One region of the Guyparkeria sp. SB14A genome, then DNA from elsewhere that is predicted to be linked to it. Evidence: predicted binding sites of a transcription regulator. Region 1 holds the regulator's gene; each other region holds the start of a gene.

What was found. The regulator FliA, encoded in region 1, starts transcription of late flagellar genes. The targets are predictions, from matches to a motif close to GCTAAAGTTNNNNNNNNNNCNGCCGATA.
Region 2: FAZ79_RS05810 (methyl-accepting chemotaxis protein) is a predicted target of FliA. The motif match lies at 8,017-8,044, and genes of this name have one in related genera.
Region 3: FAZ79_RS03985 (methyl-accepting chemotaxis protein) is a predicted target of FliA. The motif match lies at 1,347-1,374, and genes of this name have one in related genera.

Annotation. Positions count from the first base shown of each region.
Region 1 covers NZ_SWAW01000021.1:230-10,352, reverse strand. The annotation lists gene aroE (shikimate dehydrogenase) at 1-77, shown strand, start outside; gene FAZ79_RS08575 (DUF2802 domain-containing protein) at 206-640, opposite strand; gene FAZ79_RS08570 (chemotaxis protein CheW) at 637-1,140, opposite strand; gene FAZ79_RS08565 (chemotaxis protein CheW) at 1,169-2,050, opposite strand; gene FAZ79_RS08560 (ParA family protein) at 2,050-2,886, opposite strand; gene FAZ79_RS08555 (chemotaxis response regulator protein-glutamate methylesterase) at 2,883-3,965, opposite strand; gene FAZ79_RS08550 (chemotaxis protein CheA) at 3,969-6,086, opposite strand; gene FAZ79_RS08545 (protein phosphatase CheZ) at 6,178-6,948, opposite strand; gene cheY (chemotaxis response regulator CheY) at 6,958-7,344, opposite strand; gene FAZ79_RS08535 (RNA polymerase sigma factor FliA) at 7,469-8,176, opposite strand; gene FAZ79_RS08530 (MinD/ParA family protein) at 8,188-9,078, opposite strand; partial or broken gene flhF (flagellar biosynthesis protein FlhF) at 9,075-10,123, opposite strand, start outside.
Region 2 covers NZ_SWAW01000010.1:40,312-50,434, forward strand. The annotation lists gene FAZ79_RS05780 (DEAD/DEAH box helicase) at 1-92, opposite strand, end outside; gene grxD (Grx4 family monothiol glutaredoxin) at 501-854, opposite strand; gene FAZ79_RS05790 (diguanylate cyclase) at 1,082-2,683, opposite strand; gene FAZ79_RS05795 (N-acetylglutaminylglutamine amidotransferase) at 2,854-4,620, opposite strand; gene FAZ79_RS05800 (SprT family zinc-dependent metalloprotease) at 4,682-5,413, opposite strand; gene FAZ79_RS05805 (TerB family tellurite resistance protein) at 5,510-5,959, shown strand; gene FAZ79_RS05810 (methyl-accepting chemotaxis protein) at 6,036-7,955, opposite strand; gene FAZ79_RS05815 (ATP-binding cassette domain-containing protein) at 8,217-10,103, opposite strand.
Region 3 covers NZ_SWAW01000006.1:15,395-25,517, reverse strand. The annotation lists gene FAZ79_RS03985 (methyl-accepting chemotaxis protein) at 1-1,273, opposite strand, end outside; gene FAZ79_RS03980 (hypothetical protein) at 1,555-1,902, shown strand; gene FAZ79_RS03975 (diguanylate cyclase) at 1,899-3,788, shown strand; gene FAZ79_RS03970 (sensor domain-containing diguanylate cyclase) at 3,891-5,336, opposite strand; gene FAZ79_RS03965 (EAL domain-containing protein) at 5,381-9,571, opposite strand; gene FAZ79_RS03960 (TatD family hydrolase) at 9,714-10,123, opposite strand, start outside.

The DNA of each region.
Region 1 (10,123 bases):
GCCCGGACACGGCCCCGGTGCGCGAGTTGCTGCGCGAGGCGATCCGCGCGGCCGCCGAGCGCGAGGCCGAGGACTGACGGACACACCATCCCAGGAAACCCCGCCGGGTTTCCCTGACCCCAACGAAAGAAGGCCCGCCAGATTGGCGGGCCTTCTTTCGTCTGTTGCCTGTCATCCGCCGACGAGCGGAGCGACGGAGCCCGCATCACGGCGAAAAGCGGCGATCCTCTTCCGGCCGATTGACCTGCATCAGCAGCCGCGCTTCGCTCTCCGACAGGCCGAAGTCCTCGATCAGCTCGTCGACGCTTACCCGTCCCTGCGAGGCCAGTCGCAGCGCATGACCGAAGCCCGGCTGATCGTCGTCGGCCGCCACCGCATCGATGCGCGCGTTGAGCTGGGTAATCCGTTCGCCGAGTGTCTCGACGCGCTCGTCGATCTGATCGATGTGCCGACCGAAACCGGCCAGTGCCGACTCGAGACCGCGATGTTCCCGTTCGAGGCGCTCCAGCTGGGTCTGGAACCACCGCTCTCGGGTCAGCTGCGCCCGCTTGACCCCGCGATGCAGGGACAGGGTGACCAACAGGACGATCAGGCCGAGGACCAGGGCGGCGGCTGCAAGCCAGAGGGGCGGCAGGGTCATGGGGTCGAGATTTCGGAGAGACTCTTCATGTCGACAAGGATAATCAATTTCTCGTCCTGCGGCACGATGCCCAGGATATGTCGCGCCCGGTCATCGGCGACCGCCATCATGGCCTGATCGACCACCGTCTGCGGCAGCGCGATTACCTCGGCGACACTGTCGACCACCAGGCCGACGATCTCGCCCGAGGCCACCTCGATGACCATGATCCGGCTGTTCTCGTCCCAGGCCTTTTCCTCGAGGCCGAAGAAGGTGCGGGCGTCCACCACGGTCACCACGTTGCCGCGCAGGTTGATGATGCCAATGATGGCGTCCGGGGCCCCGGGAATCGGGGTGATCTCCGCGTCGCGCAACACCTCCTGGACGTCCAGCACGTTCAGGGCGTAGGTCTCGTCATCGACGGTGAAGTTGACCCAGCGCGACAAGGGCCCCTGGTCCTGCGCCTCGAGTTCCTCGTCGTACTCTTCCGCGGTCCGGGTCTTTTCCATCGCTTGATTCATCTTGTGTTCACCTCTTGGGTCACCTGGATCACCGAGACGCTCGCAGCGCCGCGCGTAGGCCGGTTTCGTCGAGCACGGCCACACCCATCGCCGACGCCGTGCCCGAAAGCCACGGACGGCGACCCGCTTTCTGTGACTCGCTGCGCCACTCGACGGCCTCGTCGTCCAATGCGGGCGGCTGATCGACACGTTCACCGACCACGCCCCACAAGCCGCCCTTGCCGAGCAGGAAGACCTCGCGCGCGGCATTGTCTCGCTCGCGCAGACCGGTAAGCGTCGCCAACGACAGGATCAGGCGCGGACGCCCGTCGACGTTCAGCGCACCGGCCACGTGGGCCGGCGCGCCCGGGACCGGATCCAGCACGGGGTCCGCGTGCCGCGAGGCCACGGCACCGGCCGGGACGGCCATGGTCATGCCACCGACGCGCAGCCAGGCCCAGCGGTCGTCCTGCACCGGCTCGGCCGGGACAGCCGTGGCTTCCGGCTCATGATCGGCGGTCGCGGGCTCGCTCGTCGTCTCCGCGGCAGCCGATTCGACGGGCGCGGACGCCTCGTCCATCGTCTCCACGGACGACTCGGCCTCCATCGGACGAGATTCGGCACCGGCGGCCTCCAGGAGGTCGGATTCGGCAACGTCGTCGAACTCGGCAGTCACGTCGCTGGCCGCGCCGGTCTCCCCCTCGTCGGCCGGCTGCTCGACGGGGGCGGCGGGCGCCGGGGTGGCGTCGGCGGCGACCGGGGCTTCCTCCGGCACGTTGATCACCTTGAGCCCGGGCGCACGACGGGGTGCGCTGGCCTCGGGCTGGCCATCGGCCTCGGGGTCACGCAGCAGCCCGTCGAGGTAGGCCGTGATCGCGGCGTCCTGATCGACGATCGACTGCCGGCTGTCATGCTGCTTTTCGGCGGCCATCAGCGGGACTCCTGCAGACGGGCACCGCTGGCACCCAGCTCGGCGGCGGGCGCCATCGCCTGCCCCCCGACGTGGGTTTCCAGCCAGTGGAGAAACTGCTTGTACGCCTCGCTGCCGCGGGCGTCCGGTTGGATCATCGGCAAGGGCTTGCCCTGGCGACTCGCCTCGCGGAACTGGGTGTCGATCGGGATGACGTCGGTCCAGACGTCGTCGTGATAGCGATCGTGCAGGATGCGCAGCGTGTCGTGGGAGGCCCGCGTACGACGGTCGAACATGGTCGGCAGGATCACGTACTCGAGTCGCTGCCGGCGCGAGCGCTGCACCATCGCCAAGGTCCGCAGCATCCGCTCGAGGCCCTTGAGCGCGAGGAATTCGGTCTGCACCGGCACGATCAGGAACTCGGCCAGCGCCAGGGCATTGACCATGGTCACGCCCAGGATCGGCGGGCAGTCGATCAGGACGTAGTCATAGTCGTCGCGGATGCGGTCGATCGAGCGCTTGAGCACCAGCCCCATGCCGTCACGCATGCCGAGCTGACGGTCGAGCGTGGCCAGCGCCGTGGAGGCCGGCATCAGGCTGATGCCGTCGAACGCGGTGGGGTGCACCACGCGGGCCGGGTCGAGCGGCTGGCCCTCGGCGGCCGACTTGAACAGCGAGTAGACACTCGCGCCCGGGGCCTCGGGTTCCATGCCGAAGTAGACGGTCATGGAACCGTGCGGGTCGAGGTCGACCAGCAGCACCCGCTTGCCTTCGCGGGCGAGATGCCCGGCCAGGCTGACGCTGGTGGTGGTCTTGCCCACCCCGCCCTTCTGATTCGCTACGGCCCAGATCTTCATCGCAATGCCCCTCCGATCGCCGCGCCGATCTGCCCCAGGGGCAGGATCGACTCGGCCAGGTTTGCCTTGGCCACGGCCGCCGGCATCCCGTAGATGACGCTGGTCGCCTGATCCTGCGCCCAGACATGACCGCGCGCCGCAGTGACCTGACGCGCCCCTTCGGCGCCGTCGTCCCCCATGCCGGTCAGCACCACCGCCAGCAGGTCGTCCCCGGCCACGCGCGCGGCCGAGGAAAACGCCAGGCTGACGCTCGGCCGGTAGTGTTCATCGGCAACCGGGGCGCGCAGGTTGAGCTTGTAGGCACCGTGCCGTCCGGCGAGCTCGCCGTGCTTGCCACCCGGGATGACGTAGGCGGTGCCCGGGCGGAGCACCTCGCCGTCGGAGGCCTCGATCACGCGGATCGGCATGGAGTCGTTCAGCCGCTGGGCGAACGGGCCGGTGAAGGCGCCGGGCATGTGCTGGGCGATCACGATCGGCACCGGAAAGTCCGTGGGCAGCTTGCCGAGCACGGCCGGCACGGCGGCCGGGCCACCGGTCGATGCACCGATCACGACCAGGCCCTGGCGGCTGAGAAAGCCGCTGGGCGCACTTCGCCCGCCGCGTTGTCGCGGTTCGGAAGCCGCCGGAGGGGTCTCCGAACGTGCCCCGGCACCAGCCCCCCCGGAGCCGGACTCGCGCTGCGAGCGCAGCGCCAGCATACGTACCCGCGAGCACAGCCGCCGCCCGGAGCGGGCCAGCGTATCCTCCGGGTCGTCGCCGTTCTTGGGAAAAAAGTCGACCGCGCCGGCATCCAGCGCATCGAGCGTGGCCTCGGCCCCGGCCTTGGTCAGGGCCGAGAGCATCAGGATGGGGGTCGGGCAACGATCCGTGATCCGTCGCACCGCCGAGATGCCGTCCATGATCGGCATCTCGACGTCCATGGTGATGATGTCGGGCTTGAGTTCGCAGGCCTTGAGCACGGCCTGACGGCCGTTTGACGCCTCGCCCACCACTTCCAGGCGCGGGTCGCTGGAGAAGACCTCACGCAGCGCACGGCGAAAGAACAGCGAGTCGTCGACGATCAGAAGGCGGATCGGCATCGGTCAGGCCACCGAACGCAGGCGTTGACGACCACGGCCGGTGTTGCGGCGCACCATGCCCGGCAGGTCGAGGATCAGGGCGATGTGTCCGTCGCCGGTGATGGTCGCGCCGGCAAACCCGTCGACCACCCGCAGGAGCTCGCCCAAGGGCTTGATCACCACTTCTTCCTGGCCGATGACCGAGTCGACCACCAGGGCCATCAATTGCGCGCCATGCTGGACCATGACCACCTGGTCGGTCTCGCAGCGCGTGCCCGGCTTTTCGCCACGCAGGGCCAGCCAGTCGGTCATGCGGAACAGCGGCACGGCGCGGTCGCGCACCGTGATGGTCGACTGGCCGTCGACCACGTTCACTTCCTTGTCGGCCATCTCGAAGATCTCGTTGACCACCGACAGCGGGATGGCGTACTTGCGACCGGAGACGATCACCATCAGCGTCGGCAGGATCGCCAGCGTCAGCGGTACCTTGATGTTGATCTGGGTACCCTCGCCCTGCACCGAGTCGATGCTGATGGTGCCCGAGAGCTTGGTGATCGCGGTCTTGACCACGTCCATGCCCACGCCACGACCGGAAATGTCGGAAATCTGGTCTTTGGTGGAAAAGCCCGGGTGCAGGATCAGCTCGAAGCATTCCTGGTCGGTGAGGCGCTCGGCGGTGTCGGGATCGACCACCCCCTTCTCCACGCCCTTGCGACGCAACACCTCGGCGTCCATCCCGGAGCCGTCATCCTGGATGGACAGGCGAATGTGATCGCCCTCCTGCGCGGCCGAGAGCAGCACGGTACCCGCGCGATCCTTGCCGTTCGCCTCGCGGTCGTCCGGCATCTCGATGCCGTGGTCGACCGCGTTGCGTACCAGGTGGATCAGCGGGTCGGCCAGGGCCTCGACCAGGTTCTTGTCGAGGTCGGTGTCCTCGCCCTCGAGCTCGAGGTTGACCTCCTTGCCCAGCGTGCGCGCGGTATCGCGCACCACCCGCGGGAAGCGGCCGAACACCTTCTTGACCGGCTGCATGCGGGTCTTCATCACCGCGCCCTGCAGGTCGGAGGTGACCATGTCGAGCGTGGCGATGACCGAGGCGATCTCCTCGTTCTCGAAGGTCGACTTGAGCGTGTTCATGCGGTTGCGCACCAGCACCAGCTCGCCCACCAGGTTCATGATGCTGTCGAGCCGTTCGGTATCGACACGCACGGTGGTTTCCACCGGGGCCTTGTGGGCGTCGGCGCCCTTGGCCTTGGCCTCCGGCTTGGTGGACTCGGCAGGCTTTGCCGCCGGCTTGGGCGGTTCGCTCTTGGCGGCGGCCGGCTGCGGCGACGGCGCGGGGGCAGCCGCCTCGGCCGGCTCATCGGCCTTGGGGGCCGCGGCCGTCGGCCCCTTGCCCTTGCCGTAGAGCCCGTCGAGCACCGCCTCGAATTCCTCGTCGGTGATCTCGTCGGAATCCGCGGCGCTGCTCGCCTCCTCGGCGTTGTCGGCATCCGCCTCCGGCGTCGGCGCCTGGAACTTGCCCTTGCCGTGGAGTTCGTCGAGCAGGCTCTCGAACTCCTCGTCGCTGATCAGGTCGTCGGCGCCGCCGCTTGCCGACGGGGATTCCGACTCGGCAGCATCCAGGTCGGCGAGCATGCGATCGAAGGCGTCGTCCTCGTCGGCCATGGGCTCGGTGGCCGGGGTGGGTTCGGCGCGCGCGGAGGCCTCGCTCGGGGCGGGCTCGGCCGGGGCGGCGGGCGCGGGGGCGTCGTCCTGGTGGGCCAGCCCCTCGATTTCCTTGAGGAAGGCCTTGGAGACGTCTTCCGGGTACTGGCCGCCACGCAGGGCGTCGAACATGTCGTTGAGCACGTCGATCACCTGCAGCATCACGTCCATGATGCGGCTGTTCATGGTGATCTCGTGGTTGCGCAGCAGGTTGAAGATGTCCTCGGCGCGGTGGCAGACCTCCACCAGCGGGTGCACCTCGAGGAAGCCGGCCCCGCCCTTGATGGTATGGAAGGCGCGGAACACCGAATTGAGCCGGTCGGCGTCATCGGGCGACTGCTCCAGCTCGATCAGCTGCTGATCCAGCCCGTTGAGCAGCTCACCGGCCTCGATCAGGAAGTCCTGCAACAGCTCGTTGTCGGGTTCGAATGCCATGCTTGCCTCTCATTCGCTCGGTGGCGTTTCCCTGTGGGCGCCACGTTCCTGCCCGGCCGTGCCGGACGGGCAATTTTCTCGACCGGCCGGGTCAGAACCCCAGGCTGGCGAGTAGGTCGTCGACGTCGTCCTGGTTCTTGACCACGTTGTCCCCGGCGTTGGGCAACTGCGGCCCGACGCCGTCCTCGGCCCGCTCGACCGGGGCGGACCTGCCGTCCTCTCCCTTGGCGCCGCGTACCGGGGCGGTAATCTGCAACAGCCCGACCAGCTTTTCCTCGAGCTGCTCGAGCAGGTCGATCACCCGCATCAGGAGCTGGCCGGACAGGTCCTGGAATTCCTGGGCCATCATGATCTCGGTGAGCTGCCCCTTGAGGCGCTCGCCGCAATTCGTGGTCGAGTCGAGGTAACGCGTCATCGAGTCGACCACGCCGCCCAGGCGAGCGTTATCGGCCTCGCTCGCGGCGACTTTAGTCAGCTCGCCCTTGAGTCGCTGCGAGCGATCGACGATCTGCTCGGCAGTGGGCGTGGCTTCCTCGGTGATGGTCAGGGTGCGCGTGGCCGCCTGCTCGGTCAGGGTGATCACGTAGCGAAGGCGGTCGCGCGCGTCCGGCATCTCGTCCTCGGCCAACGCGCCCAGGCGCTCGTCCTCGGCGAAGCTCTTCAAGGTGTCGTGCACCTCGCGGGTCATCCGCCCGACCTCGTCGAAGATGTTGCCCGAGTAGGCAGCCGTGAGCTCGCCGATCAGTTGCGCCTCACCGGCCGAATCCTCGTTCTCGATCGCTTCCACCAGCGCGCGGGCATCGGCCAGGCGCTTCTCGCGACCGACCACCGGCTGGAAATCCTGCTCTTCTGTTTGAGTCATCCCGCGCCCCTACGATTCGACGCGTTCGAAGATCTTGTCGATCTTCTCCTTGAGGGTGGCCCCGTTGAACGGCTTGACGATATAGCCGTTCACGCCCTCCTGGGCGGCGAGCACGATCTGCTCGCGCTTGGCCTCGGCGGTCACCATCAGCACCGGCAGACTGGCGAGGTTCGCATCGGCACGGACCGCCCGCAGCAGGTCGATGCCGGTCATGCCGGGCATGTTCCAGTCGGTGACGAGAAAATCGAAATTGCCCTGCTTGAGCAGCGGCAATGCCGTCTGGCCATCATCGGCCTCCTCGATGTTCGTGAAGCCAAGCTCCTTGAGGAGGTTCTTGATGATCCGGCGCATCGTGGAGAAATCGTCCACCACGAGGATCTTCATGTTTCGGTCCATTTTCGCCCCTGGGATCGTTTGTCAGTACCAGGCAGGTTGCCTTGTTCGGGTTGCTTGATAGGGTCTATCGGCGCCGACCGGAAATAATTGAGCCCGTCGCAGCAACGGGCGCGGTATCGGTCGGCTATTTCCAGGCGTTCATCGCGGTCTTCAACCGCATGATCGCCTTGTTGTGGATCTGGCAGACGCGCGACTCGCTGACGCCGAGCACCGCGCCGATCTCTTTCTGGTTGAGTTCCTCGACATAGTACAGGGACATCACCAGTCTTTCCCGTTCGGGGAGCTCGTCGATGCAGTCGGCGAGATCGCGCTGGAAGTGATCCTCGGCCAGCGCCTCGTCGGGTTGCCGGCTGTTGGGATCGGCGATGTCGAAGGTCTCGTTTTCCGATTCGCCGCCGTGATCGAGCGAGCCCACGTGCACCGAGGAGGAATCGGTGAGTGCGGCGTGGTACTCGTCGAGGGTGATGCCCATGCGCTCGCAGACCTCGGCATCGCGCGCCTCGCGCCCGGTCTCGGACTCGATCTCCGCCACGGTCTGGGCGATCTCGCGCTGGCGCCGGTAGACCGAGCGCGGCGCCCAGTCGTTGCGACGCACCTCGTCGAGCATCGCGCCACGGATGCGCAGCCCGGCGTAGGTCTCGAACGACGCGCCCTTGTCGCCATCGAACAGGCGCGCGGCATCCAGGAGCCCGACCATGCCGGCCTGGATCAGGTCCTCGGCCTGGACGTGCGAAGGCAACCGGCCGAGCAGGTGGAAGGCGACCCGCTTGACGAGATCGGCGTGCTTGGCGACCAGTGCTTCGGTCGATCCGGCCTGAACGTTCTGATACATGGCGCGTGCATTCATAGCAGGTTCTCGGGGTCCAGCTCGGCGTTGTTCACCAGTCGCTCGACGAAAAACTGCAACTGCCCCTGCGGCCCGCGCGGCACTGGCCACTGGTTGACCTTGTCCGCCATCGCCGTGAACGCCCGCGTCGACTTCGCCCCGCCGTAAAGCTGCACGACGGTCTTCTGACGCTGCACCGCCCGACGCAGGTAATCGTCGAACGGCACCGATCCCATGTGGGTGAGCGTCACGTCGAGAAACCGCTTGGCCGCCACCGAGAGCTTCTCGAACAGCCGCCGCCCCTCGGCGGCATCGCGCACCATGTTCGCGACCACGTGGAAGCGGGTGACGTCGTGCTCGCGCGATAGCACCTTGATGACCGCGTAGGCATCGGTGATCGAGGCGGGTTCGTCACAGACCACCACGACCACCTCGCTGGCCGCCTCGGCGAAGCGCACCACCGAGTCGGCGATGCCCGCGGCCGAATCGACCACCAGGGTGTCGACCGGCCAACGCATGCCGGAGAAGGCCGAGATCAACCCGGCGTTCTCGGCGGGCGTCAGCCCGGCCATGCTGGCCACCCCGCTGGCCGCCGGCAGGATGCCGATGCCCTCGGGGCCTTCGAGCATGATCTCGTCGAGGGTCGCCTGCCCGGCGAGCACGTGGGACAGATTGCCCCGGGACTGTAGACCAAGCAGGACGTCGACGTTGCCGAGCCCCAGGTCGGCATCCATCAATACCACCCGGTCGCCGCTGCGGGCGAGTGCCACGGAAAGGTTGACCGAGACGTTGGTCTTGCCCACGCCGCCCTTGCCGCTGGTCACGGCGATCACCCGCACCGGGCGATTGGCGTTGGCGTGGCGCGCCCCGTCGGCCTGGTCGTGGCCGCTGACGGGTTGGGTTGTCATCCGGCTTGATTGAGCATCCACAGCGGATCATCCCGGTCGGTGTGTTCGAGTTGTGACTGCCCCATTTCCAGGGCCTGCTTGATCAGGTCGGCGGCCTTCGGGAACCAGAGGTCCTCCGGCACGCGCTGACCGACGCCGGCGCAGACCAGCGGCAGCCGGTGCGGCTCGCCGTCGGCCCCGGCCAGCGGGCGGACCAGGGCGGCGAGCCCGCCGCCGAGCAGGACGGTCTCGTCGAGCTTGGTCAGCACGGTGCCGTGCAGCGGCAGGCCGGCAAAGCGTTTCTTGACGTCCTCGAGCGCCGGGTACTGGGCGTTGGCGGACAGCACCAGCAGGAGCTTGACCGCCTCGCCCGCGCCCATCAGGGCCTCGAGCTTCTGCATCATGCGGAAGTCGCGCTGCGACATCCCGGAGGTGTCGATCAGCACCAGGTGCTTATCGGATACGGCCTCGAGCAGCTGCGCCAGGTGCGTCTCGTCCCGGGCGATGTGCAACGGCACATTAAGGATACGGGCGTAGTTGCGCAACTGCTCCTGGGCGCCGATGCGGAAGCGGTCGGTGCTGATCAGCGCCACCGAGTCGCGGCCGCGATGCAGGACCGAGCGCGCGGCCAGCTTGGCAAGCGTGGTGGTCTTGCCCACGCCGGTCGGGCCGACGAAGGCATACACGCCGCCGGCCTCGACCGGGTCTTCGGCCCGGTGCTCGAGCTGCTCGCCGAGCATCTTGAGTGCCTCGACAAAGGCACGCTCCGGCTGGGCCCGTGCCGCGGCGCGACCCAGTTCGCGTGCCAAGCCGGTCGGCAGGCCGATGTCCTGCAGGCGCTGGACGGTGGACACCTCGGCCGGATGCGCCTGGCTGAAACGGTGCCATTCCATCACGGAAAGCTGGCGCTCGAACAGGTCGCGCAGTTGGGCGACCTCCTCGGTCAGCGTCGACAGGCGGCCCTCGGCCTCGCCCTGCTCCTCGACCAGCCAGTCCCAGTGCGAGGGCGTGCGCTTGGTCGAGCGCGCGGCCGGCTCGTCGGCCGCGTCGGGCTCGGCCGACGCGC
Region 2 (10,123 bases), on a different contig from region 1:
CCGACGTCTTCGATGGCTTGCTGGATGGCAGAGTTCAAATCGAGATCGGCAAAGCGGACCGAGGGTTGCTCGGCAGCAGGGGAATCGGACATGGATTTCTCAACAACAGGCGGCGGGGTGCCGCGGGGACAGGCGACGGGCGCGGGGCCCTGACAACGCAAACACCTAGTAGAACAGGCATTTTGAAGGCGGGCTCGTGGCTCGGCGGAAATTCAGGAGGCGGAGTATAGCGGTAACGAGCGGTTTTGTCGCGGAGCACCTCGAAAAACCTATTGCGCCACCCGATTGCGGCGTCGCGTGCTCACTCGCTCCTCGTCTATCCCGATGATATGTCTCGTCGCTCGTTCCGCGGCTCCTTGCACTCGGGCGGCTCATCACGGTTTTTCGAGGTGCCCGTGACTTTTCGTGCGGTGGTCGAGGTGACGGGCCGGTACAAACACGAAGGGCGCGAGCCGGTTGCCCGGTCTCGCGCCCCTGGATGGCTCGAGGAGCGTGAGTGATTACTCGCCCTGGTCCTCGTCGGCCTTTGCCTGCTCGGCCTTGGCGACCGCCTCCTCGAACAGCGGCTTCAATTCGCCGCGCTCGTACATCTCGATGGTGATGTCCGCGCCGCCGATCAGCTCGCCGTTGACGTAGACCTGCGGGAAGGTCGGCCAGTCCTGGTAGCTCGGCAGGGCCTGCATGATTTCCGGGTCGGCCATGACGTTGACGTAGCCGAACGGCACGCCGCAGCCCTTCATCGCCTCGGCGGTGCGGCTGGAAAAGCCGCAGGTCGGGAATTGCGGGGTGCCCTTCATGAAGATCAGGATCGGGTTTTCTTTGACGAACTGGTCGATGCGCTCAAGAGCATCCATGGTGATGGTCTCCCGTTGAAATCGGTGTTGGCGTGGGCCTCGCGACCGGCGAGCGCCCCAGATGGTTTTATATGGGACCAAATTCGTACCGATTTGGCAAGGGCGGGGGTGCAGGCATGTGGTGGAATGCGCCGGGGTGAGTCGGCCTGACGGTCGACGTTGGACTGAAGTCCAACCTACGGGACGGTGTGCTGGTTGGTGCCGATGATCGCGGGGGTAGGAAGAGATCAGTCTTCGTAGTGGCGCGCCATCACCTGGTTGCGACCGGCCTGCTTGGCGCTGTAGAGGGCCCCGTCGGCGGCGCTGATGATTTCCTGCGGGGTGATGTGTTCGGGATAACCCGCCACCCCGGCGCTGAACTGGCAGTGGATGGTGTCGCCGGCCTCGGTCGTGACGGCGATCTCCGCGAACTGCTCGCGCAGTCGGTCGATCAGTTCCACGGCGGCATCGATCTCGGTGGCCGGCAGGACCACCATGAATTCCTCGCCGCCGTAGCGTCCCACCCCGTCGTACTTGCGCAGGCGGGTGTTGAGCAGGGTCGAGAGTCGACGGATCACGCGGTCGCCGCTGGGGTGGCCGTGGGTGTCGTTGATGTGCTTGAACTTGTCGATGTCGATCATGACCACCGACAGCGGTTGTTCCTGGCGGATGGCGCGGTCGAGCTCGCTGTCGACCAGCGAGGTGATCGCGCGGTGGTTCAACAATCCGGTGAGCGAGTCGGTGCGCCGTTCGGCACGCGCCTGGCGATAGCGCTGCGCCCGGTAGCGCACCATGCGGATCAGATCGTCGCCGGCGATGGACTTGTTGAGGAAATCGTCGCCGCCCTTGAGCTTGGCCTCGAGCCGGTGCTGGTCGCGCTCCTCGGTGGACATGAACAGGATGGGTACGTCCGAGAGCTGCGGGTGCTCGCGGAAGATGCGGGCGAGGTCCACGCCGTCCATCTCTGGCATGTAGAGATCGAGCAGGATCACGTCGGGTTGCTCGGCGATGGCGGTGTCGAATGCGGCCTGGGGGCGGGTCTCGAACAGGAGCCGCACGTTGGCACGCGCGAACTGCTTGCGCCAGTACATGCCCGCGGTGGCCATGTCGTCGACCAGCAGCACGGTGATCTGCTCGTCGTCGCACTCGTAGGCGCGCGCGCCGGTGAGCAGGGTGTTGAGACGCGCGGAGTCGATCGGGTAGGTAATCACGTGGTCGATGCCGGCACGCACGGCGGCCGCACGAATGGCGAAGTCGTCGCGCTGACTGATCATCAGCGACTGGGCGCAGGCGGACATGCGCTTTTTCAGCTCGGCCAGCTGGGTGAATTCGCGCTCGTGATCGGCCGTGTCCCGTGCGAGGTAGATCAGCAGCCCGGTGTGCTCGAGCAACGCCGGATCCGGGTTCTCCAGGTGGATCGGGTGGGCGCCGAAGCCGCTGCGTCGCAGCGAGTCTTCCAGCAACTCCGGCAGCTCGGTGCTGCCCGTGTAGAGGGCGATGGCCTCGGGGGTGTCGTCCTGGGTTTTCTGCAGGTGCTGGACCAGGCGGTCGAAGTAGCGAATCAGACGATTGAGGCGGGACAGGTCCGCCGAGCCCTGCGCGTGTTCGCGGTCGATTTCCTGGTCGATGCGGTTGAGCACGCCCAGCAGGACGCGGAGCTTCTCTTGACGCGCGCGCTGGATCAGGCAGCGGACCTGGTTCTGCAGGTCGGCCAGCCGGGTGGCCCGTCGGGCGGTGGGGTCGTCGACGGTGGCGCGCAGCGAGGCGGCCGCCATGGGCCAGCCGCGCGGCCCCGTGTCCCAGTCGGGCAGGTCGATCGGCTCGGGCTCGGTCACGGCGTCGTCAGGCATGGGGCTCGGTCCATTGAGTCAGTGGGGCTGATTCAGTTCAGCGTTTCCTGATATTGACTCTAACGCAATCCAACGGCGGTCTGTACCGCCGTGATTTGATTGCCCATAAAGCTGGATAGTGAGGCAATCGATTGGCGTAAAGGTTCCCTGAGTCTCCCTTTAACCCGTGCCTAAATCCCCTGTTCCTGCAGCCAGAGTTCGAAGACCGCGAGATGCCAGATCTTCGCCCCCTGCAGGCGGGTGAAATGGCGGTCGGGCTCGGCGAGCAGCTTCTCGACGTAGGCCGGCTCGAACAGGCCGCGGGCGCGTGCGGTGTCCGAGGTGAGGATCTCGCGCATGAACTCGAGGAACGGGCCGCGCACGAACTTCAGTGCCGGGACCGGGAAGTAGCCCTTGGGGCGGTCGATCACCGCATCCGGGATCCGCCCGCGGGCGATGCGCTTGAGGATGCCCTTGCCGCCCTGGGCGAGCTTGTATTCGGCCGGCACGCGCATGGCCGCCTCGACCAGGCCGGTGTCGAGGAAGGGTACGCGCGCCTCCAGCCCCCAGGCCATGGTCATGTTGTCGACCCGCTTGACCGGGTCGTCGACGATAAGCGTGCTGGCATCGAAACCCAGCACGCGGTTGGCGAACGAGCCGCGGCCGGCGCCGGCCAGTCCCTGCTTCACCAACTCGCTGGTGGCATCCGGGCCGCGGAAGCGCTGGGTGACCATCGCCATCAGCTCCTCGTGGCTGCGGTCGAAGTAGTACGGCGCGAAGCGCTCGAGGTCCGAGCCTTCCGTTTCCGCCATCTTCGGGTACCAGAAATAGCCCCCGAAGACCTCGTCGGCACCCTGGCCGGAGAGCACCACCTTCACCTCGCGGGCGACCTGTTCGGAGAGCAGGTAGAAGGCGACCGCGTCCTGACCGAACATCGGTTCGTTCATCTCGCGCACCGCCTCGGGCAGGCGGGTGAGCACCTGCTCGTTGGGCACGTGGAAGCGGAAGTGTTCGGTCTGGTAGCGCTCGGCGACCGGGTCGGCGTACTCGAACTCGCTGCCTTTCTCTTCCGGCTGGTCCTCGAAGCCGATGGTGAAGGTCTTCGGGGTGACGCCCGCCTCGTGGGCCAGCGCGACGATCAGCGAGGAATCCAGACCGCCGGAGAGCAGTACGCCGACCGGTACGTCACTGATGGTCAGGCGCTTTCGCACCGCATCCAGCAGACGCTCGTGGATGAGATCGGGCCACTCGTCGGCCGGGACGTCGTGGTCCTCGGCGGTATCGATGGCCCAGTAGCGGTTCAGCGTCCGGTTGCCGTTGCGATCGACGCGCATCCAGTGGCCGGGCGGCAGCTTGTTCACGCCGCGGAAGATGGTGCGCGGCGCCGGGACGACCGCGTGCAGGGTGAACTGGTGGTGCAGGGCGGTGGGATCGAAATCGGTGTCGACGTTGCCCGCGGCCAGCAGGGCCGGGATGCTCGAGGCAAAGCGCAGCGGGCCGTCACCGACGGTGTGGTAGAGCGGCTTGATGCCCTGACGGTCGCGGAACAAGAACAGCGATTCGTCGCGCATGTCCCAGATCGCGAAGGCGAACATGCCGTCGAGGCGCGAGACGCCGTCCGGGCCCCACTCGCGGAAGGCGGCAAGGATCACCTCGGTGTCGCCGGTGGAGGCGAAACGATGCCCGAGCGACTGCAGTTCCTCGCGCAGTTGCGGGTGGTTGTAGATGGTGCCGTTGAAGACGATCGCCAACCCACGCTCGCGATCGATCATCGGCTGGTGGCCGTGGAAGGACAGATCCAGGATCGACAGGCGCCGGTGACCGAAGGCCAGCGGCCCGTCGGAGAAGCTGCCCTCGTGGTCCGGCCCCCGCCGTTCCAGTCGGCTCATCATCCGCCGTACCGCGGTCAGGTTGCCGTCACGTCCGCCGGTTTCCAGCCATCCGCAAATGCCACACATCGTTTCGCTCGCCTGTCGTCTGATCGTTGTCGGGATCGAGAGTCTAGCGCACGGCACCGGCCTACAGGCCGATGATGCCGTACTCGGTCAGGGTGGACTCCCAGCGGCGCCAGTCCGGGTAGGCGTCATCCATCACGCCGTAGAATCGGGCGTTGTGGCCGCGCTCGATCAGGTGCGCCAGTTCGTGGACGATCACCAGGTCGATCGCCTCGACCGGCAGGCGCACCAGCTCGAGGTTGAGCCAGATACGCCGCGCCTGGATGTTGCAGGTGCCCCAGCGCGATCGCATGCGCCGGATGCGGGTCTCGGGCCGGGGCAGCGCCATGTGGTCGGCCCAGACGGGGACGCGGTGGTCGAGTACGCCCTTGAATTCCCGTCGGCAGTGCTCGCGCAGCAACGCCTGCGCCTGCTCGACCCCGGCGCTGCGGACATGGATGGTGCCGGGCTCCCGCCGAACGCGCCCCCGCGGTGTCGAGTCGTCTTGCCAGACAAGCGCGTGTTCCTCGCCGAACAGGTGGAGTCGATCCGGGAGTTGGCCCTGGGTGATGACGGGCGGTCGACTGGCCAGCTTGCGGCGCTGTTCCTCGATCCAGCCGGCCCGGCTGGTGACAAAGGCTCGCACCGCGCGGTCGCTGACCCGGCGGGGGGCGTTGACCCGCAGCGAACCGTCGGCCGGGTCGAGCCGCAGGTAGAGGTGTCGAATTGATTTCCGCTGCACCCGGACCTCGCCCAGTGGGTGGTCGAGTCGGCTGACGCGTGTCTGGGTGGTTCGTTTGGGGAGCAGGCGTTTCATTGGGGACGCAGTCTACCCGAGCGCGGCGAGCGGAACGGCAAGCGACTACGCTGGTCGCACGCGAATCCAGTTTCCCGCCAATGATCGAGGCCCCGGATGCTCAAGACACTGCAAGCGCTGTTCTTCCCCGACCAGCCCGCCACCGAGACCACTCGGGAGACCCGACTCGACGCGGCCGTGGCCATCCTGTTGATGGAGGTGGCGCGGGCGGACTTCGACGTCGCCGAGGACGAACTCGACGTGATTCGTCACACCCTGATCGACGATTTCGCCATGGCGCCGGACGCGGCGGAGGCTTTGGTGCGCCATGCCGCGGCCGAGGTGGACGATTCCACCGGGCTGTTTCCGTTCGTGCGCGTGCTCAACGAGCAACTTTCTCCGGATCAGAAGGGCCAGGTGATCGAGACCCTCTGGCGGGTCGCCTACGCCGATGCCGGCAAACACCACCTCGAGGAATCGATCATCCGTCAGATCGCCGATCTGCTCTACGTGCCGCACAGCCAGTTCATCCGCGCCCGGGTGCGGGCCGAGGAAGCCGCCGGCTGAGTCACGCCTTGCGCGAAATAGAAAAAGCCCCGCGACCGGCTGGTGCGAGGCTTTTCTGGTTCGGCGCTGTCGCCGGTCAGGTCTTGAACTGGTTGACCAGCGCCTGCAGCTGCGAGGCCAGTCGGGCCAGTTCGTGGCTGGCCGTCGAGGTCTGCTGGCCCCCTTCGGCCGTCTGCGAGGCCGCCTCGTTGATATTGGTGACGTTGCGATTGATCTCCTCGGCAACCTGACCCTGTTCCTCGGCGGCCGAGGCGATCTGATGGTTCATGTCGGTGATCGTCTCGATCGCGCGGGTGATGGTCACCAGCGACTGGCCGGCCTCGCGGGCCTGGTCGGCGGTCTTGCGCGCGTGCTCCTGGCTGCTCTGCATGGCGCCGACCGCCTGCTTGGAGCCGCCCTGGATGCTCTCGACCATCTCGCGGATCTCCTGGGTGGAGGCCTGGGTCTTGCTGGCGAGCGAACGGACCTCCTCGGCGACCACCGCAAAGCCACGGCCGTGTTCGCCGGCGCGGGCGGCCTCGATCGCGGCGTTGAGCGCAAGCAGGTTGGTCTGCTCGGCGATCTCGCGGATCACGTCGACCACGGTGCTGATCTTCTCGCTGGCGGTCTCGAGGTTGCCGATGATGGTACCGGCTTCCTCGATCTCGTCGGCCAGGGCGGCGACGTGGTTGATGGTCTCGTTGACCACGCGCTGACCGTCCTTGGCCTCCTCGTCGGCATTCTGCGCGGCATCGGCAGCGCCCGAGGCGTTCTGGGCGATGTCCTGGACCGTGCTGGTCATCTCGTTCATGGCCGAGGCGACCATCTCGGTCTCTTGGCGCTGCTTCTGCACGCCCTCGTTGGTGTCCGCGGTGATCTGCGAGAGTTCCTCGGCGGAGGCCGAGAGCTGGCCGGTCGAGTTCGCGACTTCGTGGATCGAGTCGCGCATCTTGCCGGCGAAGCGGTTGAACGCGGCCGACAGGTCAGCGATCTCGTCGCGACCGCTCTCGTCGAGGCGCTGAGTGAGATCGCCGTCACCCTTGGAGATATCGTCCATCGCCTGGACGGTCCGACGCAGCGGCCGTGTGATGCTACGAGTGATCAGGAAGCCGATCAGCGCGGCGATCGCGATCGCCACGGCCATCACCGAGATCACCTTGTTGCGGGCGGCGGCCTGGCGCTCGACGTACTCGCTGCGATCCATGCTCACGGCAAGCACGCCCACGGGGTTGCCCGAGAAGTCGGCGACGGTGTGGGCGTAGGTGACCGCCGGCGTCTCGCCGAGCATGTGTTCCCAGATGGTGGTGTCGCGCTGGGCGGTGCGTAGCTGTTCGGCATCGAGCGTGCCGGGCTGGTCGAGGGTCGAGCCGAAGGCCTCGAAGCCACCCGCGTCCGTCTCGAGGTACAGGCCGATGTCGACCCCGTAGCCGGCCTTGAACTTGTCGAAGAAGGGCTGGCCGAAGCTCATGCCGAATTCGACGCTGCCCTGGTGCTCGCCCTGGTAGCGGATCGGGGCGATGCCGCGCATGCCGAGACCGGCCACGCCACGCTCGAGCCCGCGCACGCCTTCGCTCTGGTTGTTGGTGGCCAGCACCGTCTTGCGGAAGCCGGACAGGTCGTCACCGAACTTCTCCGGCTTGTGGGCGCGGAAGAAGGAGGTCGCCGGCGGCAGGTGGAACTGGAACTGGCGCGCGCCGTAGTCGTCGCGCATCGGGGCGAAGACCGGCAGCGTCATCGCGCTGATCCGGTCGCGATCCTGCTCGGCCATGGCCTGCTCGATGTCCGGAATGCGCGAGACCGCCGTGGCCAGTGCCTCGGCCAGGCGCCCCTCGGCGGCGATCTCGGCCTGGGCGCTCTCGAACAGGCCGCGCAGTTCGCGTTGCTGGGCCTGCTTGATCGTGGCGGAGAACTCGGTGATCACCAGCGGGATGATCAGGGCGGCGATGAAGACGATGACCAGGGCAAAACCGAGGGCGAGTCGGGCACCGATGGTCAGATTCTTGAACAGGGCGGGCATGGCTGGCTCCGTGACGACGGCGTTAGGGCGGTGTCGATTTTTTCGAAAGACGGGTCCGTTCAATCGGCAGGTATCCCGTGTCCTTTAGCCCGAGCGTTTCGCTCGGGTAACAGTTCGCTGTCTATCCTTTTCAGCCGGTTGCCGCGTGCGTCCGTACCAGTAGCCCACTGGTGCGCAACCCTTGGAAGGGCGCGCACATTAGCGAATTCGAATACGAGAGTCCATTGCCCGGCTTTCCGTTAGCCGGTTAGGGAAGGGGCGTCAGTCGCCTTCGAGCTCCATCCAGCGCTCCAGGGCGGCCTCGAGTTCGCCCTCGAGTTCGGTTACCCGGGCCAGGGTCGCTTCGATTTCGGCCGCGTCGCCCTGATAGAAGGTCGGGTCGTTGATGGCGGTCTGCAACTCGGCCTGCTCGGATTCCAGCGCCTCGATGCGCGCGGGCAGGGCGTCGAGTTCGCGCTGGTCCTTGTAGGACAGCTTTTTCGGCTTCCTGGGTTTCCCGGCCACGGTCTTGTTCGCGGATGCGGGCTTGGGCGCGGGTTTGCCGGTGGGGGCGGGCTTGGCGGTTGCCTGCTCGTCGAGGTAGTCCTGGTAGCCGCCGATGACCTCCTCGATCTCGCCGTCGCCCTTGAACACCAGCAGGCTGGTGACGACGTTGTCGAGGAAGGCGCGGTCGTGGCTGACCAGCAGCAGGGTGCCTTGATAGTCGGCGAGCGCCTGCTCGAGTACCTCGAGCGTCTCCAGGTCCAGGTCGTTGGTGGGTTCGTCCAGGACCAGCAGGTTGGCCGGCTTGGCGAACAGCTTGGCCAGCAGCAGCCGGTTGCGCTCGCCGCCGGAGAGCAGCTCGACGCGCGTGCGCGCCCGTTCCGGGGTGAACAGGAACTGCTGCAGGTAGCCGATGCCGTGGACGTTGCTGTTGCCGACCTCGAGGCGGTCACCGCCGTCACAGAGGTTCTCGAGCGCGGTCCAGTCGTCGCGCAGCTGGGCCCGGTGCTGATCGAAATAGGCGATATCGAGCTGCGAGCCGCGCTTGATCTTGCCCGAGGTCGGTTCGATCTGGCCGAGCAGGAGCTTGATCAGGGTCGACTTGCCCGCGCCGTTCGGGCCGACCAGGCCCACCCGGTCGCCGCGCAGGATGGTGGTGGAAAGGTCCCGGATCACGGTCTTCTCGCCGAAGGTGACGTTGACGTGATCCGTCTCGGCGATGATCTTGCCGGAGGTCTTGCCCGAGCTGGCGGAGAGCTCGACCTTGCCGGCCTTCTCGCGCCGGGCGGCGCGTTCGGCGCGCAGTTTCTCCAGGTTGCGCACGCGGCCCTCGTTGCGGGTGCGTCGCGCCTTGATGCCCTGGCGGATCCAGACCTCTTCCTGGGCGAGCGTCTTGTCGAAGCGCGCGTTCTCCTGCGCCTCGGCGTTGGCGCGCTCCTCGACGCGGCGCAGGTAGTTGTCGTAGTCGCCCGGCCAGCTCGTCAGGTGGCCGCGATCGAGCTCGATGATGCCGTTGGCCAGGCGCTTAAGAAACGCGCGATCGTGGGTGATGAACACCACGGCACCGGTAAAGCGCCGCACCAGCTCCTCGAGCCATTCGATCCCGGCGATGTCCAGGTGGTTGGTGGGCTCGTCGAGCAGCAGCAGGTCCGGCTCGAGTACCAGGGCCTGGCCGAGCAGCACGCGCCGCCGCTCGCCGCCGGAGAGCCCGCGCACCGAGGCGTCGGGGTCCAGCCCGAGGCGGGTGATCACCTCGTCGATCTTCTGGCCGGCCATCCAGCCGTCGCGCGTCTCGAGTTCGTGCTGCAGGGTGGACAGGCGGTCGAGGGCGGCATCGCTGTCGGCGTTCTGCGCCAGCCGGTGGTACTCGGTGAGCACGTCGTGCAGGTCACCCAGGCCCTCGGCGATCACCGAGTAGACCGACTCGTCGGTGTCCAGGTGCGGGTCCTGCGGCAGGTAGGCCACCCTGGAGCCCGGCTCGAGGCGGATCTGGCCGTCGTCGGCGCGCTGGATACCCGCGAGCATCTTGAGAAAGGTGGACTTGCCTTCGCCGTTACGCCCGATCAGCGCGAGCTTCTCGCCGCGTTCGATGGTGAGGTTGGCGTGGTCCAGGAGCTTGCGGTCGCCGATGGCGAATTGCAGGTTGTCGACGGTCAGCAGGGGCATGGGTCAGGGGATCTGGTGGC
Region 3 (10,123 bases), on a different contig from region 1:
CGATCGAATCCTGGGTGCGATTGGCCAGGCTGCGCACTTCCTCGGCTACCACGGCAAAGCCGCGACCCTGTTCGCCCGCACGGGCCGCCTCGATCGCGGCGTTCAGTGCCAGCAGGTTGGTCTGCTCGGCAATGCCGCCGATCACGTCGAGCACCGAGCCGATCGAGTCGCTGTGCTTGTTGACGTCGCGGATGACGTCGCCGGCGCGCTGCATGTCGTCGGCGAGCGACTGCATGGCGCGCATGTTGTCGTCCATCGCCTCCATGCCGGCCCGTGCCCGATCGTCGGTCTCGGTGGCCGAGTCGTTCACGCTCTGCATGTTCCGGGCGATCTCCTCGACCGCGCTGCTCATCTGGGTGATGGCCGTGGCGACCTGCGAGGTCTCGTCGCGCTGCTTCTCCGCCCCGCCCTTGGTCTGCTCGGAGACCGCCGACATCTCCTCGGTGGCCGCGGCCAGTTGCGAGGAGCTGTTGGAGATGTCGCCCATCATCTCGCGCAGGCGCTTGACGGTGGCGCCGAGACGCCGGATCAGCTGGCCGGTCTCGTCCTTCGCGTCCGAGGTCGGATCGATGGTCAGGTCGCCCTGGGCGACGTGATCGGCGATGTCCACGGCCTCCTGGATCGGGCGGACCACCGAGCGGGTAATGAGCAGGCCGGCGAGGATGGCGATCAGCACGCCGATCAGGCTGCCGAAGAACAGTACGCCCTTCATGCGGGCATCGACCGTTTGCAGAGCGGCCTGGCGTTCCTCGAGCAGGGCGCGCTCCTCGTCGATCATGGCGTGATCGAGCTCGCGCATGGCGTCCATGTCGGCCTTGGCCTCGTCCATCAGGGCCTGGACCTGGCGGCGCACCTCCAGCGAGATATTGCCGGCCGCGCGGCGCAGATCGACCGCCGGTTGCATGTAGTTGTCCATCCAGTGGTGGTAACGCTTTTCCAGTTCGGCCAGGCGCTCCAACTGCTTGGGGTTGTCCGCGGTCATCTCCTCGAGCCGATCGTTGCGGCGCAGGAAGGACTCGCGTCCGTCGTGATAGGGCTGGAGAAAGCTCTCGTCGCCGGTCACGAGGTAGCCCCGCTGGCCCGTTTCGATGTTCACCAGGGACAGTACCTGGCTCTCGAGTTCCTCGAGCACGAGGTAGGTGTGCTGGTTGATTGCCTGGGCGTCGCGCACCTGGCTGTACTGCGTCCAGACTGCCCCGGCGATCAGCACGATCAACAGGGTGAGCAGGCCAAAACCCAGGCCGAGCCGGGTGCCGATGGGCAGGTTCTTCATTATGGATCTCCTGTGCCGGGTCGATTTGCTGCGAGTCGGCCCGCGCGGGGCGAAAGGTGCTGTTGAGTTGGCGTATCGGCCGGTTGGACGAAAGGTTTAGCATTCGCTCATAAACCGATTGGTCGGGTCGACCGATTGCATAGACCGCAAAAGGGTAGTGCACGATCGGTCCGCCTGCCGCGCGGGCCGCTCCTGGCGGCACGGGGCCGGGCTTCATGCGTTCCGCGCCATGCGCTACAGTCGAGCCATGGCCGGGCATTTCCCGGCACGAGGAGTTGGCGATGTTGACCCTGCCGCAAACCGCAAGCGCCGCGCCCGCCGACCGGGAGGCGACCTTCAAGGCCGAGGTGTCGGCACTGTCCCCGGACGAGTTGCCGCTACAGCAGGGCATGGCCCACGGCAACGTCGCGCAGGGCGATGCCCTGTCGGTCATGGTGATCAGCAGCCGGGGCGATGCGACGCGATTGCGCATCCATGCCGGCCTGTTCTTTACCAGCGTGGTTGCCGGCTGTGCCTGCACCAATGACCCCACCCCGATGAATGACGAGCCCGAGTACGTCGAGGTCGAGTTCGAGATTGACCGTCGCGACGGGGCGGCGCGTGTCCGGCTGCTGGAAACCGACGGATGACTTCGTCCTCGGAGTCCCGCCAGGATGCCGGGGCCTCACTTCCGGGTCGCTCGATCCAGGGCAGCGGATCGCCGACCCGCGCCACCTGGCCGGCGTATCGAGTCGGGTTGCTGCTGCTCGCGATCTGGGCACTGATCTTCTCGGTCCTGGCCTGGTCGAGCTGGCAGGCGATCGAGCGCTATGAGCGTCATGCCAACGAACAGGTCGAACAGCGCACGCGACTGGTCGCGCTGATGCAGGCAACCCTGATCGACAGCGAGCTCGATGCCATCGACCGTGACCTGCGGGTGGTCCGCGAGCGCCTGATCCAGCGCCTGGACGAGCCGGCCTCGCAGCACGCGCGGACCATGGAGTCCTCGCTCGATGCCAATGCCCTGGTCCGTGACCTGTGGTGGCTCAACGAATCGGGCGCGCCGGTGGCCACACGCCGTCGCGCCGCGGACCTGCCGATCGACCCCGCCGGGGAGGCCTTTTTCCGTGTCCACGTGAAGGCCCCCGCGCGTCGCGCCGGGGATCCGGCGTTCCTTTCCCAGCCGATCGACGCGGGCGACACGCGCCTGATGGCGATGAGCCGTGCACTCCTCGACGCGAACGGGACGTTTCACGGGGTATTGGTGGCGTATATCGATCTCGCCGCCGTGGCCGCGCTGCTCGATCGGGTGACGGCGAGCGAGCGCCTCGTCTCGTTGCTTGCCCATCGTCAGGGTGGCCTGCTGCTCGATCGGGCCGACCCGACCCTGCCGTCGGAAACCCTGCTTGACTGGCTGCGGGCCGGTGACCCGGCGCAGCCGGTCGGGCGGTTTCCCGGCGTGTCCGGTGGTCACGCGTTTCAATACGCGCTGGCCCGGCCGACGGGCTGGCCGCTGGACGTGGTGGCCGCCGAGGACCTGAGCCTGCTGTCGTCCCGCCTGGCGGCCAACGCCAATGACCATCACTGGCGTCTGCTTATCTGGGCGGTGGTGTCCGGGCTGTTGCTGCTCCTGGTCGGCTGGCTGTTCACGCGGCGTGCCTCGGCGCTGGAGCAGGTGGCGATCAGCGAGCGGCGCCTGGCCGCGAGTCACCGGCGCAATGCCGCGATCATCGAGGCGATGCCCGACCTGCTGTTCACCATGGACACCGAGGGTCGCATCCTCGATTTCGAGCCGGGTGACGGCATCCCCCTGCTGGCCGAGCCGGAGACGTTTCTGGGCCGCACCGTGGCGGACGTGTTGCCGCCGGATCTCGCCGAGCTGACCTTGTCCGTGATCCAACGGACGTTGGCGAGCGGCGAGGTGCAGACCTACCAGTATCACCTCGACTTCGACGGCTCGCGACATTACTACGAGGGGCGCTGCTCGCCGCTGACCGAGGCGAGCGTGCTGATCCTGATCATCGATATCACCGCGCGCAAGCAGGCGGAGAACGCACTGGAATGGGCGGCCACCCACGACGCGCTGACCCGGCTGCCCAACCGACGGTTGTTCCTCGACCGGCTACATCTGGCGGTCAACGAGTTTCATCGCTACGGCGGCATCGGCTTCTGCCTGCTCTACCTCGACCTCAACGGGTTCAAGGCGGTCAACGATGGGTTCGGCCATGCCGCCGGCGACCAGCTCCTGCAGCAGGTGGCCGAGCGCCTGCGCGAGCAGATGCGGTCGGCCGACAGCCTGGCGCGCCTGTCCGGCGACGAGTTCGTGGTGATGGTCAGCCACGCCAGTCGTGCCGAGGCGCGCGTGGTGGTCGACAAGCTGCGCGAGGAGGTCGGTCGGCCCTACGAGCTCGACCAGGGCGAGGCGCGGGTGAGCGTGTCGATCGGGGTGGCCTGTTGTCCCGAGGACGGTCGCAGCGCCGAGGCCCTCATGCAGGCGGCCGACGCCGACATGTACCGGCAAAAGCGCGAGCGGTAGGGGGAAAATCGGCACGACCTCGATGCCTTCGCGAGCCGCCAGGCGTCCATCGGCGGGGTGCCGGGCTCGTGGACGACGATGGTCAGCGGTCGGGTGCGGCGATCAGCCGGGCTCGGCGACGGCGACCTGGTTGCGGCCATTGCGCTTGGCCCGGTAGAGCGCCTTGTCGGCCCGATGGATCAGGCTGTCGAGGGATTCGTTCTCTCGACACTGCGCCACGCCCTGGCTGACGGTCCACCCCTCCTCACTCTGGGGCGAACGCTGGCGTCGGGCCACCGCCTCGCGAATGCGTTCGGCCGTGAGGCGTGCGCGGTCGGCATCCGTGTCCTGGAGCAGGATCAGGAATTCGTCACCGCCCCAGCGGCAGAGCGTATCGATTTCCCGGATCTGCGAGGAAACGGTGTCGACGAGTTCCTTGAGCACCCGGTCACCCGCCTGATGACCGTGGCTGTCGTTGATGGCCTTGAAGTGATCGATGTCGAGGTTGATGATCGAGACCGGCTGGTCATGGCGCCGTCCCAGGCGCAGCGCCTGCTCGAACAATACCTCCAGGGCCTGGCGGTTGCGCGCCCCGGTGAGACGGTCGGTGGTGGCCATGGCCTCCAGCCGACGCTGATAGTTGCGCAGCGTCCAGCCGCCGGTCAGCAGCACCAGGGCGGTCACGCCCAGCGCCAGCAGGATGTTGACGATCAGGGTGTTGAGCAATCGGGCATTGGCGGACGATTCGCGCTGTTCCACCACCAGGAACCAGTCGAGTTCCGGGATCAGCCGGGTATTGACGTAGGTCGTGCCGATGCCGGGGCGCTCGTAGGCGAAATCGGTGCTCGGGCTGGTGAGGATGCGGATGGCGTGGCGGGCCAGTCCTGGCTGGGCCTGGATGCGTTCCGGGCCGTCGTAGCCGGAGCCCCGCAGGGTGATCGTGCCCTCGCGGTCGATGAAGTAGATCGAGCGGCCGTAGCGACGCTGGTAGCTCTCGATCAACCCGGCGACCGTCTCGACGGCGAGCCCGATGCCCGTGACGCCGATGTACTCGCCCGCCTCGTCCTCGACCCGGTAGTTGACGAAGATCGACAGCCGGCTGGGATCGGCCGTGTCGTGGTCGATATTGATCTCAAACGGCTCGTTCATCTCCCGTACGCGGAAGTACCAGGCATCGCCCGGGTTCGCCCGTGTGACCGTCGTCAGCACCCCGTCGGGGTGGTAGTAGCGCCGGCTGGACTCGGCGACGAAAAACGCGGTGGTGGTCTCGTACTTCTGCTGGATTTCCGCGAGGTAGCGGATGATCGCCTCCGGGTCCTCTTCCCCCTCGACCACCCAGTCACGCACGAAGGTGTCGTGCGCCATCAACGAGGAAATCAGGATCGATCGCAGCAGGTCGCGCTCGATCTCCGAGAAGATGTTGTCGCTGGTCAGCGGCAGGGTCTCCTCGGCGATCTGCTGTTCCAGCGAATCCTCGGCGACGAAGTAGCCGATCACGCTGGTGGCGACGAATCCCAGGGTCAGCAGGACGGTCAGGGCGGTGGCAAAGAGGAGCTTGTTGCGTTGCATGGGCGCGGGAGATGACGTCCGGGGCGTGAATCGCTACGCCCGGGTTAGGCGTGGGACAGGTAACGCTGGGCGAACTCGTCGCCCGGCAGCGGGTGGCTTTCCAGGTAGCCCTGGTAGATGTCGCAGTGGTACTGGCGCAGGAAGGTGAGCTGGCTTTGCCGTTCGACGCCCTCGGCGAGTACCTTCAGGCCGAGCGTGTGGCCCAGATCGATGATCACGCGCGCGATCTGGCCGCGGTCGCTGGGCTCGTCGATCAGGTCGATGAAGCGCTTGTCGATCTTGAGCACGTCGATGGCGAATTCGCGCAGCTGGCCCAGCGAGGAGTAGCCGGTGCCGAAGTCGTCGAGCGCGACGTGCACGCCCATCGCCCGCAGGCGATCGAGCAGGTCGCGGGCCTCGGACTCGCGCCGGACGATCGCGCTCTCGGTCAGTTCCAGTTCCAGCCGGTCGGCCGGGAAGCCGGTGTCCTCGAGTACCCGCCTGACCAGGCGGTCGACCTCGCCGTGGCGCAACTGGTGCGGCGAGAGGTTGACCGCCAGGCGGCCGAAATCGCTGCCGGCATCCAGCCAGGCCTTGCCCTGGCGGCAGGCCTCGCGCAACACCCACTCGCCCAGCGGCCAGATCAGGCCGGTGGTCTCGGCCACGGGGATGAAGCGGTCGGGCGAGATCAACCCTTCGGTCGGGTGCTGCCAGCGCACCAGCACCTCGGCGCCGTGCAGGCCGTGATCGTCGAGGCGGGTCTGGGGCTGGAATACCAGTCGCAGTTCGTCGTTGTCGATCGCCTGACGCAACTGCAGTTCGAGGGCGACGCGATCGCGCGCCGCGTCGGTCATTTCGTCGGAGAAGAAGCGGAAGGTGCCGCGGCCTTCGTCCTTGGCGCGGTAGAGCGCCGTGTCGGCCTGCTGGATCAGGCCCAGCGGCGAGGCGGCGTTGTCCGGGAAGAGCGAAATGCCCACCGAGGCGAGCACGCGCACCTGCTGACCCTTGGCCAGTTCCCAAGGTTCGCCCAGCGCGTTGATTACCTGGTCGGCCAGCTCGCCCACCTCGGCGGCCGAGTCGATGCCGGCGACGGCCAGGGCGAATTCGTCGCCGCCCAGCCGGGCAATGGTGTCGGCCTGGCCGAATCGGTCGCGCAGGCGCTCGCTGACCTTGATCAACAGCTGGTCGCCGACGGCGTGGCCAAGGCTGTCGTTGACGTCCTTGAAGCGGTCGAGATCGACCATCAGCACGGCGACATGATCATGTTCGCGGCGTGCCACGTCGATCAGCTGCTCGAGGCGGGCCATCATCAGCAGGCGGTTGGGCAGGCCGGTAAGCGGGTCGTGGTGGGCGAGGAAATCGAGCTTGGATTCGTTTTCCTTCTGGCGGCTGATGTCGACGAACAGCCCGACGTAGTGGCTGATGTTGCCCTCGCGGTCGGTGACCGTGCTGATGCTCAGGATCTCCGGGAAGGTCTCGCCGTTCTTGCGACGGTTCCAGATCTCGCCCTGCCAGTGTCCGTCGCGTTCCAGCTCCTCCCACATGCGATGGTAGAAATCCCGGTCGTGCTGGCCCGAGGCGAGCAGGTCGGGTGTCTGGCCGATCACGTCCTCGGCGCTGTACCCGGTCAGGTCGGTAAAGGCGGGATTGACCTCGAGGATCACCTGGTCCCGATCGGTGATCAGCACGCCCTCGCGGGTGTTCTCGATCACCTTGGCCATCAGGCGCTCGTGCTGCTCGACCTCGTGGCGGTCGTGGATGTCGGTGACCACGCCGTCGAACCACAGCGGCGTGCCCTGCGGGTCGCGCCGCACCAGGGTGACTTCTTCCACCCAACGGTACTCGCCGTCGCCCATGCGCACGCGGTATTCCTGGTGGTACTGCGTCTCGCCGCTGGCGACCTGTTCCTCGAAACCGCTGGCGACCATCGCCAGGTCGTCGGGATGGATGATCTCGGCGTACGGGTACCGTTGCGCCTGCCACTCCTCGGCCGAATACCCCCAGCGTTCGAGGTTGCTCGAGACGAAGGCCGTCGGCCAGTCGTCTTCGGGCAGCCAGCGGAACAGCACGGCGGGGCTGGCCTGGACGGCTTCGCGGGCGCGCTCTAGGTCCTCGAGGCGGTCGAAGTAGTCCAGCGCGAACGAGATGTCGGTGGCCAGTTCTTCCACCGTGCGGCAGATCGCGTCGTCGAAGAAATCGCTGACCTCGGCGTACAGGGCCATCGCGCCGATGATCTCGCCGCCCCGGTGAATCGGGAAGGCCGCCACGGCATCGACGCCCGCCTCGATGGCCTGCTGGTGCCAGATGCCGGTCGCTAGGGCGCTCTGGAAGTGGTTCACCACCACCAGTTCGTCGGCGCGGATCGCCCGGCCCACCGGTCCCTGGCCGGCCGGTTCATGCGGGTAGATGCTGACCTCGAGCTGGTCGATGTGGCCGGTCTGGTCGCCGTATTGCGCCACCGGTTCGACCGAGCCGCTGTCGCGGTCGATCAGTCCGATCCAGGCGAATGCCAGGTGGCCGTGATCGACTGCCACGCGGCACGCCGTCTCAAACAGATCGTCGGCCGTGCGGCAGCGGGTGATCGCCTGGTTGGTCTGCGAGAGTAGGTCGTAGAGATCCTTCTGATGCTCCAGGGCGTGGTAGGCCTCGCGCTCGCGGGTGACGTCCTCGGCGATCGAGACCAGTCGCTCGGCCCGGCCATCCTCCGAGCGCGTCAGGCGGGTGTCGAAACGCAGGTGGGCGGTCGTCCCGTCCGGGCGCTTGAGGCTGAATTCCTGGGCACAGTGATCGACCATCCCGTTGATCAGGTCCTGCATGGCCTGGTGTTCGTCACCGTGCAGGGCATCGCCCAGCAACTCGTCCCAGCTCTTGCCCACCAGCGACTCGCCCGGGTGCCCCAGCATCTCGGCCAGCCGCGGGTTGGCATCGGTAAGGCGGCGGTCGTTTGGCGAGCTGATGGCCATGCCGAAGAACGGCATGTCGTAGAACACGCGCAGCAACCGATCCTGCTCGGCGGTGCGCGCCGTCCAGCGCAACGCGTCGCTCTCGCGGGTGCGGCGCCACAGCAGGGTGAGGATCACGGCCATGATCGCCAGCAGGAAGAAGGCGACCACCGCGAGCAGCCACAACGTCTGGTAGAGCGGTTGCAGGACGCTCGCGCGCGTCTGGGTGGCCACCACCGCCCATTCCCGCCCCGGGATCGGATGCACGGCCCCGATCACGGGCGCCCCGCTCACATTGCTGGTTTCGATGGCATGCGGTCGGGCGTCGACGGTGAAGTCCGCCGGGCGCAGGCCGCTCTGCTCCCAGGGCAGGTTGGGCCAGGGGTCCTCGGCGGTTTGCCGTGCGGTGTCGTCGAGCAGCAGCACGGTGTCGTCCTGGGCGCGGGCCAGGTGGGTGGCCATGCCGTCGTTCGTCATGCCGTGGGGAATCGGCGGCACGTCGGCGCGCAGCAGGGCGTAGGCGATCGGTGCCTCGTCACCGATCGGTATCAGCCAGTCGATGTGGGCGTGCCGGTCGGTGTAGAGATCGGGCGAGAGTTCGACGACCTGGCCGTCAACGGCGAGATCGGCGGCGCGCCGCAGTTCATCGGGCCAGCGGGTCATGCCGTGGTTGACCAGCGGGGTGGCGCCGCTCGCGTCGAGCAGGGCGGCGGCCTCGTAGCCGTAGGCGCGGCGCAGGGCCTCGAATCGGTCGAGGATGAGCACGCGCGCCTGTTCAGCCTCGGTGCTGTCGTCGGTGGATTCGATCAGGCGGCCGGCGGCGTCCTGCATCGTTGTCGATGACTGGAGTACCAGCGCGTCACTGGCCCGTTCCTCGAGCCAGGCATCGATGAAGTCGGCGCGCAGGGCGGCGACGTCGGCGAGTCGGGACTGGGCCGATTCGATGACCAGTGGTGCGCGGTAGAGATAGGTGCCGGCCGTCACGATCGCGACGACCAGGAGGTTGGCCAAGAAGACGATGAACGGCCCGCTGCGCCGGCGGCGCGGTACCTGGTCGGGGGTGGCTGGCGCGGCGCGGTTCGACTCCAGCCAGCGCAGCAGCAGGTAGAGGATCACCCCGGTGACGGCGACGAAGCCCAGCCCCTTGAACAACCCCACCCGCGCCAGTTGCTCGGCCGGCACGAACAGGCCCAGCAACCAGTCGGAGGTCAGGATCCACAGGCCGGCGTAGACCACGTAGGAAATCGCCAGCACCAGGGGCGAGATTGACCGGCGTCGTCGGGCGGGATCGGGTTGCTGGTCTCGCGACGTCATGTCGTCCGGGGAGTCCCTGGCGTGGTTCGCGGTGGATGATGATGGCTGCCAGGGCGGCCCGCGTGGGGCACCGTCGGCGCTAGCTCAAGAATGGTCCAATACCGCGAGCAAGTCCAGTCTGTTGGCCGGGCGGGGTCGAGGGTCAGGGATTGCCCAGCAGCAACGGGTCGAGCAGTAACTCGCGTGCGTTCTCGCGCGCCAGGCGCCGGGCGACCGAGTCGGGTAGCTGGTCGAGCCACTGGCGGATGGTGTCGGCCGCCTCGTCGAAGCGCTGCCAGCGCGCCAGGCTGTAGGTGTCCACCCCGACGACGAAGCGGTTGGGGTGGTCGACGAACAGGGCGCGCCACTCGGGCAGCAATTGGCCCTGCTCATCCAGGAAGCGCTCGTCGCGCACCGAGGTGTCGATGAACAGGTGCTCGGGGTGGCGGGCGAGCGCGGCGCGCAGGATGGTGGGGTCGGGTTGGTCGCCCAGGTGCGCCCAGAGCACGTCGACGGTTGGCGCGATCTCGAAGGCGCGGTCGATGATGGCGAGATCGCCGTGGAGCATCAGCA